Regions from separate parts of the Paenibacillus sp. FSL R5-0744 genome, predicted to be linked through region 1. Evidence: predicted binding sites of a transcription regulator. Region 1 holds the regulator's gene; the other holds the start of a gene.

Region 1 (7,762 bases):
GCAAAGAAGCCGCTCAATTTATTGAGCAGTATTTCGAGGTATACCAAGGTGTACGTCGATATATGGATGATATCGTAGTTGATGCAAGGAAACATGGTTATGTAACCACGCTGCTGGAACGCCGTCGTTACTTGCCTGAGATTAATGCGAAGAACTTTAATTTACGTTCTTTTGCGGAACGTACAGCAATGAATACACCTATACAAGGAACTGCCGCTGATATTATTAAGCTGGCGATGGTGCATATGGACAAGGCGCTATTTGAGCGTGGGCTAAAGAGCCGTATGTTGCTTCAGGTACACGATGAGCTTGTATTCGAGGTGCCAGAGGATGAAATGGAGCTCATGAAGACGCTTTTGCCGGAAGTAATGGGTGGAGCATTGCAGTTATCGGTGCCGCTTAAAGCAGAGGTAAGTTTTGGTAGCAACTGGTACGAAGCGAAATAGGCTCCCTTTAAGGTGTGCATATCAGCTATAATGTAGTTGAGGTGAAGACATCATGCCGGAATTACCGGAAGTAGAGACAGTCAAGAGAACACTGAATGATTTAGTTAATGGAAAGCAGATAGAGAGTGTAACCGTCCGGTTGGCCCGGATTATTCAGCGGCCGGATGATATTCAGGCTTTTGCCAACCTGCTCGCAGGTCATAGCATTGTTAATGTTGAACGAAGAGGGAAATTTTTGCGCATCGTGTTAGACGGTTTGGTGCTGGTATCTCATTTACGGATGGAGGGCCGTTACGGACTTTTTTCGAACGAAGATCCACTGGACAAGCATACGCATGTGATATTCCATTTTACCGATGGCACTGAGCTGCGTTACACGGATGTTCGTCAGTTTGGTACAATGCATCTTTTTCAGATTGGTGAAGACCTCCAGCTGCCTCCTCTTAATAAGCTAGGACAGGAGCCGCTGGAGCCATCCTTTACGCCGGAGAGGTTTAAGAAGATTGTATCAGGCAAAAGCACAAAAATTAAATCGCTGCTGCTGAATCAGGAATATATCGTCGGCATAGGTAATATTTATGTAGATGAGTCGTTACATCGTGCAGGGATACATCCTGAAGTCAGCGCCAAAGATCTTTCGGATGAGCAACTTGATCAGCTGCATCACGCTATTGTCAGTACGCTGACGGAAGCGGTAAACGCTGGTGGTTCGTCTGTAAAATCATATGTGAATGGTCAAGGTGAGAGCGGCACTTATCAGCAACAGCTGTTGATTTACGGTCGTAAAGATCAGCCGTGTAACCACTGTGGAACGATGATTGAGAAAACGGTTGTAGGTGGCCGCGGCACGCATTATTGTCCAAGCTGTCAGCGTAAGGTTGAAAACTGAAGAAGTAATTAGGTTGGCACCCACTACTTGTCCCGCCCATATACTGTGTGAAGAATGCTTAATAGAGAACGGAAGCTGAATGAAGTGTATTCTTCAGTGTTCCGGTTCTTCACAGGAGGGATTGCGGGTGCTCAGCCCATTTTTTTCACTAATATTACTGGCTTTTGCTTTGAGTTTGGATGGTTTTGGCGTTGGTATTACATATGGACTGCGTAAAATGAAAATACCATTGCTCTCCATTCTGATTATCTCGCTTTGTTCGGGGGTAGTTATCTGTGTATCTATGCAAGTGGGTGTTCTGCTTGCTAAGGTAGTGTCTCCACATGCAGCTTCTGAGGTTGGCGCTGTTATACTCGTGCTAATGGGGTGCTGGTCGCTCGTCCAGATGTTAATGCAGAAAGAGAAGGAACAGACAGGTGAGCGTAAAGTAGGTAGTGAAGAAAATGTGCTATCCACAGAAGCTCGGGCAGAGGTAGCTGTTGATACTGAAGATGTTGTAGAACAGGTTACCATGGCTCCTGAGCAGGCAAAGTCGGCTGTCTTTTCCCTTGAGTTACGACGATTGGGGATTGTTGTACAGATCTTACGTACTCCGTCTTCTGCAGATATGGATGATTCCGGGAGTATTTCTTCGATGGAGGCTATGCTGCTCGGGATTGCCCTCTCTCTAGATGCTTTTGGAGCTGGACTTGGCGCAGCATTGCTGGGGTTCAATCCGATATGGACATCACTTACAATTGCTCTGTTTAGTGGTACATTTCTATTGCTGGGCATGAAGACTGGATTAAGATTCGCCGGGAACTACTGGATGAAGCATGCTGCTGCACTACCCGCGTTATTATTAATTACAATGGGAATACTGAAGCTATTATGAGGTGAGTACATGATTATTGGCTTAACCGGAGGCATTGCATCCGGAAAAAGCACGGTGTCCGCACTGCTTGTGAGCAAGGGAGCGAGGCTGGTTGACGCGGATGTGATCGCCAGAGAAGTTATGCTCCCCGGTCATGAGGTGCTGGCTGCGGCTGTGAAACAATTCGGAAGCGAGATCCTCTCTTCGGATGGCACACTGAATAGGGGCAAGCTGGGGGACATTGTATTTCAAGACCCGGCGGCCCTGCAAGCCCTGAACAATCTGACGCATCCCGCAATCCGGCGGGAGATTAAAGAACGTATGAACAGCATGGAGGAAGAAGATCCAAAGAAGTTAACAATTGTGGATATCCCTCTTCTTTTCGAATCAGGACTCGAGAACATGTTCCATGAAATACTGGTGGTCTACGTGCCTCGTGAAGTGCAAATCGCTCGATTAATGGAACGTAACGGACTTTCTATAGAACAAGCAGAAGCACGCTTAAATGCACAGATGGATATTGAAGCGAAGCGTAACAAAGCGGACTATATCATTGACAACAGTGGCGAACTTGCGCACACTGAGCAACAGGTTGCTGTTCTTTGGGACAGGCTGGGCTTATCATGAAATGGTTACGTAAAAAAAGAGTCCTTCTTCTGTTATTCATTGGTTTTACTGCGATATTGTTTCTGAGTACGAACTGGATGTCCTGGTTTTATCCGATCCATTATAAAGATGAGATCCGTAAGCACAGCGTTAGGTACGATATTGACCCATTTCTAGTGGCTTCGATTATCCGAGTGGAAACGAACTTCAAAACTGGACGAGAATCCAGAAAAGGTGCTATAGGTTTAATGCAGCTTATGCCGGATACCGCCAAATGGGCCCTTGAAAAGGCCAAGCTTCCTGATGTTTCTATGGAGGAGCTAAAGCATGAACCATCAGCAAATATTGAATTAGGTACCTGGTATCTTTCAACATTATCCCGTCAATTCGAAGGTAAACCTACAGCGGTTATCGCTGCATATAATGCTGGACCGGGTAAAGTTCAAAAATGGCTGGATGAGGGGATCTGGGATGGAACGGATGCTACGATTAAGGATATTCCGTTTGGTGAAACCCGCCATTATGTACAGCGCGTCAACTATTACTATGATCAGTACACGGATATTTACAACGAATTCTAAAACCGTGTTATGTATAAAAAGAAGCATTAAACGATCTTGCGATCGTTTAATACTTCTTCAGTAAGCTTATGTGGACAGGTTATTTGTATTGACCTGCCAATTGTTGTTCTGCCAGGGTTACAAGACGTTTAGTGATGTAACCACCGATCGAACCATTTTCATAAGAAGTTTTATTGCCTTGGTAACCATCTGGGGAAAGCGTGATTCCGAGTTCTTGGGCAACTTCATATTTAAGTTGTTCCAAAGCACCACGGGAATTTGGAGCTACAAGGTTATTGGAGCTGTTGTTTTGGCTCATTGCTGTTCACCTCCTCTGTTGGTAACTGTATTATGTGCCGGACTTGCCATAATCATTACAATAAAAAAACGGTGATTTCTGGAAAAAATGAATTAGCCATTTAAAAGCCGGATGTTTAACATACCGGGACTAAAAACATTATGTAATAGGAAGTGATGAAGCTTATGAAATGCCCTTACTGCGATCACACAAATACTAAAGTGCTCGACTCGCGACCAGCGAATGAGAATAAGTCCATCCGCCGCAGGCGTGAATGTGAGCGTTGCAGCAAACGGTTTACAACCTTTGAAATGATCGAGGAAACACCGTTAATCGTGATCAAAAAAGACGGCAGCCGCGAGGAGTTCAGCCGTGATAAAATACTGCGTGGTCTTATCCGTGCTTGCGAGAAACGCCCCGTCTCTGTAGAACGTCTAGAGAAGATCGTATCTGAGGTAGAGAAATCCCTACGCGGTATCGCCGTAGCTGAGGTGGAGAGCCAACAGATCGGTGAGTTGGTTATGGAGCAGCTCTATCCAGTAGATGAAGTCGCCTACGTTCGCTTTGCTTCCGTATACCGCCAGTTTAAGGACATTAACATGTTTATGAAGGAACTGAAGGGTCTGCTATCTAAGAGCACTGGGGATCTGGACAGATTGTAGAGTTGTGGCTAGTCTAATGACTAAAAAAAGTGTTGACAGCGAAGGCGATTTTTTATATTATATAGGAGTCGCCTACGGCGCTTGGATTTGTCAGAATGACTTAAATACACCGAACTGAATTTTAGAATGTGTGATTACATACATCTGAAAATTACGTTTGGGGCCATAGCTCAGCTGGGAGAGCGCATCGCTGGCAGCGATGAGGTCAGGGGTTCGATCCCCCTTGGCTCCACCAAACTTCATATGGACTCTTAGCTCAGTTGGTAGAGCAGTAGACTCTTAATCTATTTGTCCAGGGTTCGAGCCCCTGAGAGTCCATCCTAAAAAAACGGCAGAAATGCCGTTTTTTTTGTTGTTCAGGAAGCGGAGTGACGATTTATTTGGTTTTGATCGTGGTATAGTTTGGGTAGATAAATCGTACAATGCAAAGAGAGCCGTGCGGAAACACGGCTCCCAGTGCAATAGCCGCTTTTAAGGGCGGCGGCTTTCAGGTATTACGGGCAGAAATAGACCGCATCCTTTGGACTAGGGCGGTCTATTTCTTTTTGAGGTAATTCAGAAGCTCAATGCTAAAAAGGTAGAACAAGTTGAAATGCAGGCTCTCCAGACCTATATTCCTGTTTGGCGCGAGGTATTTAAGAAAGCTTCTACTGCTAAAAAGAAAATGATGCTTAGTACGATCATTGAGTGTGTTAGGGTTTACCGAGATTCAGTAGAACTGACGTTAAAATTGAACATTAGCTCGTTTTTAGCGACTTCAAGTGTAAGTAGTCTAAAAGGTAATGATTATGATTTGAATGCTGGCAAGCAAGTGCATGGCATTCATTATGGAAATCAGTTTTCAGGCATTTTCCAGCCTAATTCATCATCCCACACGGCATCGATATCATCCAGGTGAACATGCCATTCACCACCGTCTACTTTTCTACGTATCTCGGTCAAACATTTCAACCAATGAAATAAATCGTTCAGCAAATCTTCAATCTGATCCGTCATGGACAGCTTGGTAGCGCCAGCAAAGATCTCCGTTGATCTGGACGAATCGAATTTGTACACTGTGAAAGACTCCGCCCGGTCTTTCCCTTCAAAATCCTGATCATAACGTTGGACAATGGCTGTGATTGCTTGTTGTTCGCTTTCTGTTAGGACGTATTCCCTCGTGCATGTGTAATAAATAGAAACACTGATAAGTCATTCCCCCCAAACATAGAAATGGATGCGATATCCAGTTCCTGTTTATTACCCTCCAAAAGTCGAAAGCAAACTAGGCCAAACCTGCATTCTGGCGCCGCATGAAGGACAATTCATTTCCCCGGCCAAATACGGCAATTGGTTCAAAAAAGAGGAATCGCCCAGCTGATCGGCTCGCTCCGCCAGTATTTGATGTTCCGCTTCAACGAATGCCTCAACGGGAGTAACCTCTTGTGCTGCCTGAAGGGGTTCGAATACCGGATCTTCCGCGAATGCTTGTATACGACCGCCTTCTCCGCTCGGCCACAAGTAAGCCTCTTGATTACATGCTCCGCAAACGGCCACATATTCGTCGCCAGCCGTAAAATTCAGAAACATGTTTGCCACGCTCTGGGATTCCCGATAAGCCGCGTCGGCAATGAGAACATATCTTTTTTCGGTATCGCTGCTTATTTCTTGTTTGGCGTAGGCCAACATCTCTGCAACAAGCGAAGCAAGCTCCGTTATCGCTTTTAAGTAAGATTGGTACATCTCCGCGCAAACCTCATTTCCCGCTTCAGCAGCGAGTTCGTTCCAATCCGAGGGATACGGCTCAGATCTTGTTTTGTCATGGCACGACTCGATAATCCCGCAAGTGATGTAGATTTCATGGCGCACTTCCATATTTTTTGATGCGAGAGCAAGTTTGGCCAGATAAGGTACTGCCGCGTAAGTGACAGTATAGATCGTATTTTGGTGATATAAGTGCTCCTGGAATAGCTCGTCGAAAACTTCTTTATCGAAATCAAGCATCAGACGCTCCAACAGTTCAGGTACCATTTCGCCCGACTCGTAAGGACCGGTTAGCTTGCCCCACAGTTCGCTGTTTAATTGTAACAAGAGGAATCACTCCCATCCCTATTCAAGTGGATACATTTTCTATATTATCCTATAAGATCGGCGGGCCCTGAATAGGGCTTAAAGCCTAGGACGATTCCCCTTAATTCCACATCAAATGCCAAGATTTGTTCATGGGTCTAGTCGTTTTAGACTCCCGTGACGGGTAGACGGAGAATGTGCAGGGCGTAGCGTATCCCCCTAGGCTCTATTTCCATAACATGAAGAAAAGCCAATTCTACTGAAATGGCTTTTTTTCTTTTTCACTACTCTTCGAAAGGATCACGATTTTGTACTATTAATTAGCATGAGATATGACAGAAATGTTGGCATGCTTGATTCACCTTAGAAGGCCGAATGTCCACATTTGTATATGTATTGTAAAGACAAGTATATCGATGAAACGAATGCCCCTACTTATAATAAAATTGCTGCAGCAGTTGAGCATGGAGGGTCATGCGGTAAGCTGGAGTAAAATTCGAGCTAATAAACAACGGGGGGGATCTTAGTGCGTTTACGGTATAGGAATATTTTTTTAGTGTTTTTTGTTACCGCTTTCATTTTAGTTGCCGTTTCATCGGAGAAGTCCGACGCCGCAACAGGTAATCTGGCTTTAGGAAAGACGGCTTATTCGTCGTCGAACGAAGTAGACTTTTTCGGGCCTGAGAAAGCGGTCGACGGTGGCAATCGGGATGCAAGCCGCTGGTCTTCGGAAAGAACGGATGACCAGTGGTTCTACGTTGATCTGGGCGAGCCTGTAGAAATTGGAAGAGTAATCATCAACTGGCAGACTCCGGCGGAACAATATCAAGTTCTTGTGTCTGACGATGCGGTAACCTGGAGGAACGTATTCGCGGACAACCGCGTGCTCGTCGCCCGCGGACCAGTCGAGGATACGATCGATTTTGAGCCGACATTGGCGCAATACGTTAAGTTCCAAGGAGTAACGCGACGTCCAATTGAGGATATCTATTACGGATACTCCTTCTGGGAATTCGAGGTATACAAGGGCAAACCGCTGTTGCCGCCTATGATGGATGCGGTCAAAAACAGCATCGTCGTCTCCGAGGGAGACACTCAGCTGAACCTGCCCGCTGTACCGGATGGTTATACGCTGACACTGGTGAACACGGACAGCTTGCCGGTGATCGACGAGCAGGGCAATATTCATGCGCCGCTTGTGGATACTCAGGTTCAGCTGCTGCTGCAAATCGAGAGCGACAGCGATCCGACATATCTGTTAGCGGATAATGCGCTAGTCACCGTACCCGGTCTCTACGAGCAGACGAGCGATCGGAACCCGGAGCCGCGAGTCATTCCTTCTTTGCGTGAGTGGCTGGGCACAACCGGCGAGTTCCGCTTGACGGATAAATCCAATATC
Region 2 (7,762 bases), 540 kb from region 1:
CCGTGTCTCAATCTGCTCTACAATAGGCATAACGCTTGAAGTAGCATTTTGAATATAGGAAATGCTGGCTGTCGGCGCAATTGCTAAACGGTAAGCATGGTACAAGCCATTTGCTTTTACTGCATCCCGCAGTTGTTCCCAGTCCGTAGGGGATGGGATGAAAATATCTCCGAACAACTCTTGTACTCTTGGCGTTACAGGGCGGTAATCCGTAGTCAGGTAACGCTCAAAATAAGCTCCTGTAGCATAATCAGAAGCCTCAAATCCATGGAAAGACCGGCCGGTTGCAGCAGCGATCTCCATGCTTTTCTCCAGTGAATGGTAGTTCATGGTCATGAAGAAGGTCCGGGCAAAATCGCGAGCCTGTTCGCTTTCATAAGCGATCTTGTTCTTGGCCAGATAGCCGTGCAGATTCATGACGCCGAGACCGACGGAGTGCATCTCTTTGTTAGCTTTGGCTACGCCTGGGGCATTAGAGATGCTGGTCATATCGCTGACTGCAGTCAAGGCGATCATGCCTTCATGTACCGATTCACGGATTTTGCCATGCTCCATCACGTTGACAATGTTCAAGGAAGCCAGATTGCAGCTTACATCACGGCGGATGGTATCTTCCTGTCCGTAGTCAGCAATTTCTGAGGTCTCCTGCAGCTGGAAGATTTCTGTGCAGAGGTTGGACATTTTGATCTGTCCGACGTTTTTCAGGGCATGGGCCTCATTGGCGTTGCTCTTGTTCATAATATATGGATAGCCAGATTCCAGCTGGATCATGGCGATTTTGGTCAGCATATCCCGTGCGCTCATGGCCTTTCTCTTTTTGACACGTGGATCGGCTAGCAGCTTATCATACATTTCATCCAAATCCATGTCATCAAGATGTGTGCCATAAGCCTTGTACACACTGTAAGGGGCAAATACATGGAGCGGTTCATTGTCCTTCGCCAGCTTATAGAAGCGATTCGGAATGATCAGGCCGATGGACAGGGTTTTGAGTCTTGTTTTTTCGTCGGCGTTGATCTTCTTACTGTCGAGAAATTCAAGAACATCCCATCCAAAAATATTGTAGTAGGCGGCTCCAGAACCTTTACGTTGACCCATCTGGTCAGCATAGGAGAAGCCGTCCTCCATCAGCTTGAGCACAGGTATAATGCCCTTAGCCGCATCCTCGACACCCTTGATTGTCTCTCCGCGGGAACGAAGCTTGGACAGGTTGACAGCCACGCCACCGCCGATCTTCGAGAGCTGCATGCAGGTGTTGAGCACATAGTTGATCGAATTAAGCGAGTCGTCCATTTCGATAAGGAAGCAGGAGACAAGCTCACCGCGACGACTCTTGCCGGCGTTTAAGAAGGTTGGGGTCGCTGGCTGCAGACGCTGCTCCATCATCGAACGGGCAAGCATGCCAGCAGAAGCGGCGTTCCCGCGTCCTAGGTGAAGGGCAACTGCCGCCACACGGTCCGGATAATGCTCCAGATATTGCTTGCGGTCATTGCTTTTTACAGCGTAATCCGTATAGAACTTCGAAGCAGCCATATAGGATGGAAAGCTGAAGTTGTAAGAATGGGTAATTTGGTAGACATCTTCAATCTCAGCCAAGCTGTACTGTTCGTAAAAATTTTCGTAGAAATCCTGTTCAATCATATAATCAACCTTGGCTTTTGTATTCTCAAAAACCAAGCTCCGCCGTTCTACATCCCGCATAAATTCGGCTACTGCCTCAAGGTCTTTATCCAATTGAAAGAAACCACTTTCGTCTCTCTTCATCAACATGTTGTTTAGTTCAATATGCCGCAACTCGGCTCACCTCCTGTTTAATTCGTTCCACATCACCAAATGTGCCCGATAGCTCAAATTTACCGATAACTGGTACATTGTACCGATCTGCAATCAAGTCTGCGCTATGCGCGAACAGCTCGCCCCAGTTCTTGTTGCCGCTGGCGGCGATGCCTTTCAAATTGGAATAATTGTTCTTCAAGAAAGTAGACACCTTCTCTGGAATCTGTCCAAAGCCGGTGGTATATGTAATAAGCACATAGGGCTCGTCAATGGTCATATGCTCTTCAATCTGCACAGCTGGCAGCTTAAGCTTACCAATGAAGCGTTTGACGTTTCCGGTTTTTGAATCGTATGCGACTAGCATGGAGTCTCTCCCCCTGTATATATTACTGTAAAGATTGAATAGATAAGCTATAAATACTGGAAAATCATATGCATACTATATTTAGTGTGCGTTGTTTATTTTAATCACTATATGTTGAAAAGTCAACATGAAAAGTGCTTCCTAACTAGTTGAAAATCGGTCTAGTAAACGCTCTATTAAAGTGTTGATATCCCGGAAATACGCAGGCTGGAGCGGTTTGCTAAGGCAGCTGTACTGTTTTTCGTGCTGGATCTTGCTGCATCTTTTTTATCATGACAAACTAGCGTCACTCCGTTGAGCAGAACTGGGAGCAGATGGATGAGATCATTAATGAAGCTAAAGCGGAGAGACTAACAATGGGTTTGTACAATTTCCCCCGTACATGCACTTCTAGGCATCTACCCACATACAATAAGATGACCATGAACCCGTAAGGCTAACAGATCGGTTTCATTGTACAAGTGCGGGAGGTGTCGCCAAGTTGCCTGGATTCTTAAGTACGATCGCGTTGCTAATCAAAGAACTGACGTTGCTGGTATCCTACGTAAGGAACAACGCATTTCCACAGCCGCTCTCGGAGCAGGAGGAAAGCAAATACTTAGGCATGATGGCTGAAGGGGATGCTAAAGCCCGAAATTTGCTTATCGAGCACAATTTGAGACTTGTCGCCCATATAGTAAAAAAATTCGATAACACCGGAGAAGACATGGAGGATTTAATCTCCATCGGCACCATCGGCTTGATTAAAGCTATCGAGAGCTACCGCCCGAACAAAGGGACAAAACTGGCCACATTTGCGGCTCGTTGTATTGAAAATGAAATTCTGATGCATTTAAGATCATTGAAGAAAACGCGGAAAGACGTGTCCCTGCACGATCCAATTGGGACAGACAAGGAAGGTAATGAAATTACACTTATCGATATCCTTGGCTCCGAGGCGGATGATGTCATTAAAGAAGTGGATCTTAAGATCGAAAAGAGTAAGATTTATCGTAATCTCGATATACTGGATGATCGGGAAAAGGAAGTTGTCGTGGGGCGGTTTGGATTGGATACAGGTGGAGAAGAGAGGACACAGCGGGAAATTGCTAAGGAGTTAGGGATCTCGCGGAGTTATGTTTCGCGGATAGAGAAAAGGGCGCTGATGAAGTTGTATCATGAGTTTTATAAGGCGAAGCGGTAGGATCTAAGATAATAACTAAAGATTCACTATAGAGTATTTTAGAAGCGACTTTCCAACAGGGGAGTTGCTTTTTTGTTAATTAATTAGTTGGGCTAAATGAACATAAAAAAGCATATTCAGAAAATTAACTTTGTAACTGCTGAGGGTTGTTTTATGACATACAAAGAAATATATGATCTCCATATTCAATTGTTACATGTATATGAGAACAATGAAAAGCATCAAGGTCCATATCAGAAGCAACTTAATTATTTTAAGAGGCAGTTTTTTATAGCTGAAGATATAGTTCAACGAATTTTTGTTCTAAATCAGTTAATAAAAATTCATGAAAAAAGTAGAGAAATAAAGATAAATTGGTGTTCAGAAGAATACTTTAAATGATGACAAGATTTAATATATGTTTTGAATGTAGGAATAAGCTTCTAAATAGATAACTCTAAAATGATCGCTAGCAAAAAAAAGAGTAGTAATAATTGTCGCAAGACTTATTTCTACAAGAGTTGAAATGATGTAGTAATAATATGGATATGATGAAAATATATTTTTGAGTCACTAACTAATAGATGGGATCTTGGAGGTAAATGCATGAACAATCCAACGAGTAGACATATGATGGATAAACCCTACATTAAAGACGTGATTCGTGAACTTACACTTCTGGGATATGAGGACGATGAGGCTACGAAAATTCTAATCAAATACTATAGACCATTAAAGAGGAGCTGGGGTTTTGGACCAAATGCTCACAATTTCGCAAAAGAAATCGATTTAATTCATAAAGCTGTTATCAAGAAATTTGATCCTTCTGAACCTGGTCAGATTTTTATAGGTCATTTGAAAAATCGAATAAAATCAAATCTGAAAGATAAGCCTTGAATTGAGGGATAGAATGCAGATAACCATTCCCATAGGGGCCCCCAAGATAATATATAGATAGTTGTGGAAGTATCGTGTTAAGTATTTGAATATTCTGGTATGGGGAGATTAACGAATTGAAGTCTTTATTAAGAGAATCCCTTTTTACTTCTACAAGCCAAGTGAAAATAGTCATGATATCGGTGAGTTAAGCCAATATAGAATGGGAATTATAAGAGATCATTCTCTTTTCAATTAATCCGATGAATGTCAAGTTGGATTTAAATACCATCTTTCTATACCCGATTGATCAGACGGGATATGTGTGTCAAACTCAAGGCTTCTTAATTGGATTTACTACTTGGAATTGACAGAACAATTGAATATAGCTGAGAAAACACCAGAGTGTCTTATCATTAACTACAATTTTGCTCTAGTAAAGGAGGTTTAGAGCCGGTAATATTCGAACTTGAAGAAGCTTTTTAAATGATTTTATTTACCGCTGAGGTAATGAATTTGAACTCAGAGGTACCTTTCCATGTGATAAAGAAGGACGTTCCATTTTGAAATGGATAGGTGTTGATATTCAAAATACTTCTAGAATTTGGGCCAAAGTAGATAAAGAGAAACTACCCTTCCTCTGACAAAAAGTGATGATCAGTATTTAGGCTCATTTCAGGAGCGGAGTCTATGGGTAACCGAATATGGACAACGCTTTATTTTTTCAAAATCAAGTCTTGATTGATACTTGGGCTATAAAATAAAAATTATTCAAATAGAAGAACTTATGAAGTAGAGATAGTAATAAAAAAAAGACATTTTTTAGTTTTAAAATGATTAATTGTTGGTCATCTAGAATGTTAAGGTGTTTTTTATTATTTATACAGACATATGAAATCAGTACAAACATTCCATTTTAATCTGTGGTCTAAAATTTCGTTCGGAGAGCTAGAGATCTACATCCTCTATGCAGTTATTGAGTTTCACTCAAAATTTGCATATTTAGATCTGGAGTTGTGGAAAAAAAAGAAAATTGATAAATTGTGTATTTAATGCGGCTTTCTGTAATCAAAAGGCACAAGGCAATCAGAAGTAGGGAAAGATAGGCTTTACTTATATACCTAGAAAAGATGCATACACTGAACATGAACTAAAACAGCTATTTATAAATGAACAACAGTTTTTAGCTTTTGTTGTAGAACACGGCTTAAACCAAAAAAAATAGATAATCCAATTGGATTATCTTGTATTTACTTCTTATCGTAGTTTATATAACAACGCTCGCTACACGTTGTCATATTGGCTTTAATTAAAGGTGGATCAGAGTTATCGACTATGTTCTCTACCAAAGACTAGCATAATATTTTACAAGAGAAGGTTATTTTCATTTATACATGATTCTCGACGTGAAGTAAGATAGCAGACGCCATAGTACATAAGCGTTTACTACAGTTACGGAAGCGCTGAACATGAAATAGATGTTTTTACATCCAGGCGCTCAAGGTGGGAATGAAAGCAGAAAATCCGAAAGTACCAGATTGGTTGCGGATCTCGGGCGAGTAAAAGGAAGCAATCTCCTTCCAATTGGTTCACCAACAACATTTTTGTTTGGTCGTTTTGGACCACCCGAAAAATCAACAAACTAAGACTGCACGGGGCCTCAATTAGCCTTTGGGACTTTTTATTCTACGTTGACATCTCATCATGCCAGCCTGCAGAAGAAATTGATTTGCAGCACGATTGATTCTTACATTAGAAAAAAACAATATCGGATTAGCGATATTGCCCATGTGGCTACTTCAATAACCAATCGCGATCGGGATCATACAATGCTTTCAATCAGAGGTGTAATATGTCGTACTTCACTATCATCTAGATCTGTAGAACGGGAGATTATGACTTACAGTATATTGGACAAGCAAAATATACATCCTCGGTGTGGGATGCGCTGAATCAATATCAAGTATGCTTCTCAGCTTACAGAGCCTCAGTAGGCTTGAATAGTGAGCTTAATAAATTTTTTTCTGTAAAATGAATAGACTCTAATTTTTTTATTACTTTTTCTATGTATACTTTATTATTGGTGAATTTATACTTCAAATATATATTCAGCAAAATTCTAACTTCTTTCTCTAGCTCGCGATAACCTTCAATGAACTGATGATTAAAATTATAATATCCATTATATTGAATATATTCTAATTTCATGTTCATGAATTTTTTATGCTCATATAGAGTGTATAGAAGTCTGATATCGACATTAATTTTTTTATCTAGGTGCATAATGAAATGTTTTTTTAGTTCAATATAAATATTTAAACCAAAAGTTCGATCATCATATAGTGAAATATCATAAAAGTTCTTATAATTCTCCATAATATTTTTTGATTCGTAGTAATCTTTGATATCTTTAAAAAAGATGCTGATGTCAAATCCATAGGTTTTTCCATTATGGATTTCAGGGTTTATCTTCAACAGATGTATATAATTTAGATAACTATCATATGCTTCACAATGCAAAAATGCCTGTTTCAACATCAAGTATTCAACTTCTGACTTTGCATATTTCCCATCTTCATGGAAAGCCATGATTTTAAAGGTTTTTGTTTTATCCTCATAACCGTATACAAAGATTGCATGAGAAAAAGAGCTTTTATTATATGAATAAGTTTGAGGAATATAATATTCATCTACATGTAGCCATACATAATATTCTGAATTGATTTGTTGTTTTAAAAAACTAATAAACTCTATATTAGTGTTTAGGATTAAATCTCTATGCAATCGTTGAGAATCTTTAAACCAGGGATGAAAATGGTGTTCTGGAGTCTGTACGAAATAATCCATAAAAACCCACTCGTTTTTCCAATTTGATAAATATATATTCGTATAATTAGAAAAAATCCATGGTAGACATTCTTCTTTGTTAGAAATAATAGATAGGTAAAAAGCATGCTGCGGATAATTTTTAATTAAAGGCTCAGTTATTGGTAATATTTTTTGTTCCATTATACATATCCTTCTTTCATATTGAAAAATTAACATGCATATTGATGGTAGTGTCAAGAAGATTGTGTATCTGAACATACTTTTGTGGGTAGAAGAACGGTTAGTTTTTTGTTGGAACATCACTAACAGCTGGCATCTGTTGCCGTAAGGTGAGAATAAGTTGCTGCTGAAGATATGGATTCTGCTAGGGAGAATCCGTAGTCCAGACGAAACAGAATATCTTCTCGAAGTCTTTTCAGCAGATCCTTAATGGTCGGAATCCGCTCGACGATTCTTGCTATAAGTGAATAGACCATTTCTGAGTAATTCGTTTCAACAGGAGCGCCTAAACGTGACTTTTTGTTGACGACTCGCAAGATTAGAGCTAAGTCTAACGTTGCAAAGATAAGGTCAAAACGCTTTTCGCGATTCATGTTAAATAAATCTTGCAAGGAAAACAGACCTTGTTTCGAATATATGGCATAGAGAGTTCACCTCGTCTCTACTGGTTGGTTTAGTCGCTTAACCTATTCGTGATTTGGGAGATACTCCTTTTTCTATGCCTTAAAAACCTTGTCACTGGCAAGGGGTTAGGT

What was found. The regulator NrdR, encoded in region 1, represses ribonucleotide reductase genes. The targets are predictions, from matches to a motif close to AACACNATATATNGTGTT.
Region 2: the regulator NrdR is predicted to act here: its motif matches at 2,212-2,229, upstream of nrdI (class Ib ribonucleoside-diphosphate reductase assembly flavoprotein NrdI).

What each region holds. Positions count from the first base shown of each region.
Region 1 is NZ_CP150228.1:2,104,193-2,111,954, forward strand. Features, by position in the region: gene polA (DNA polymerase I) at 1-446, shown strand, start outside; gene mutM (DNA-formamidopyrimidine glycosylase) at 499-1,335, shown strand; gene MKY19_RS09080 (MntP/YtaF family protein) at 1,463-2,209, shown strand; gene coaE (dephospho-CoA kinase) at 2,219-2,815, shown strand; gene MKY19_RS09090 (lytic transglycosylase domain-containing protein) at 2,812-3,375, shown strand; gene MKY19_RS09095 (alpha/beta-type small acid-soluble spore protein) at 3,455-3,673, opposite strand; gene nrdR (transcriptional regulator NrdR) at 3,838-4,314, shown strand; tRNA gene MKY19_RS09105 (tRNA-Ala) at 4,474-4,549, shown strand; tRNA gene MKY19_RS09110 (tRNA-Lys) at 4,560-4,632, shown strand; gene MKY19_RS09115 (hypothetical protein) at 5,149-5,370, opposite strand; gene MKY19_RS09120 (hypothetical protein) at 5,554-6,384, opposite strand; gene MKY19_RS09125 (S-layer homology domain-containing protein) at 6,890-7,762, shown strand, end outside.
Region 2 is NZ_CP150228.1:1,560,004-1,567,765, forward strand. Features, by position in the region: gene nrdE (class 1b ribonucleoside-diphosphate reductase subunit alpha) at 1-1,794, opposite strand, end outside; gene nrdI (class Ib ribonucleoside-diphosphate reductase assembly flavoprotein NrdI) at 1,781-2,140, opposite strand; gene sigK (RNA polymerase sporulation sigma factor SigK) at 2,622-3,323, shown strand; gene MKY19_RS06960 (hypothetical protein) at 3,420-3,704, shown strand; gene MKY19_RS06965 (hypothetical protein) at 3,909-4,199, shown strand; gene MKY19_RS06970 (hypothetical protein) at 6,156-7,187, opposite strand; gene MKY19_RS06975 (hypothetical protein) at 7,310-7,600, opposite strand.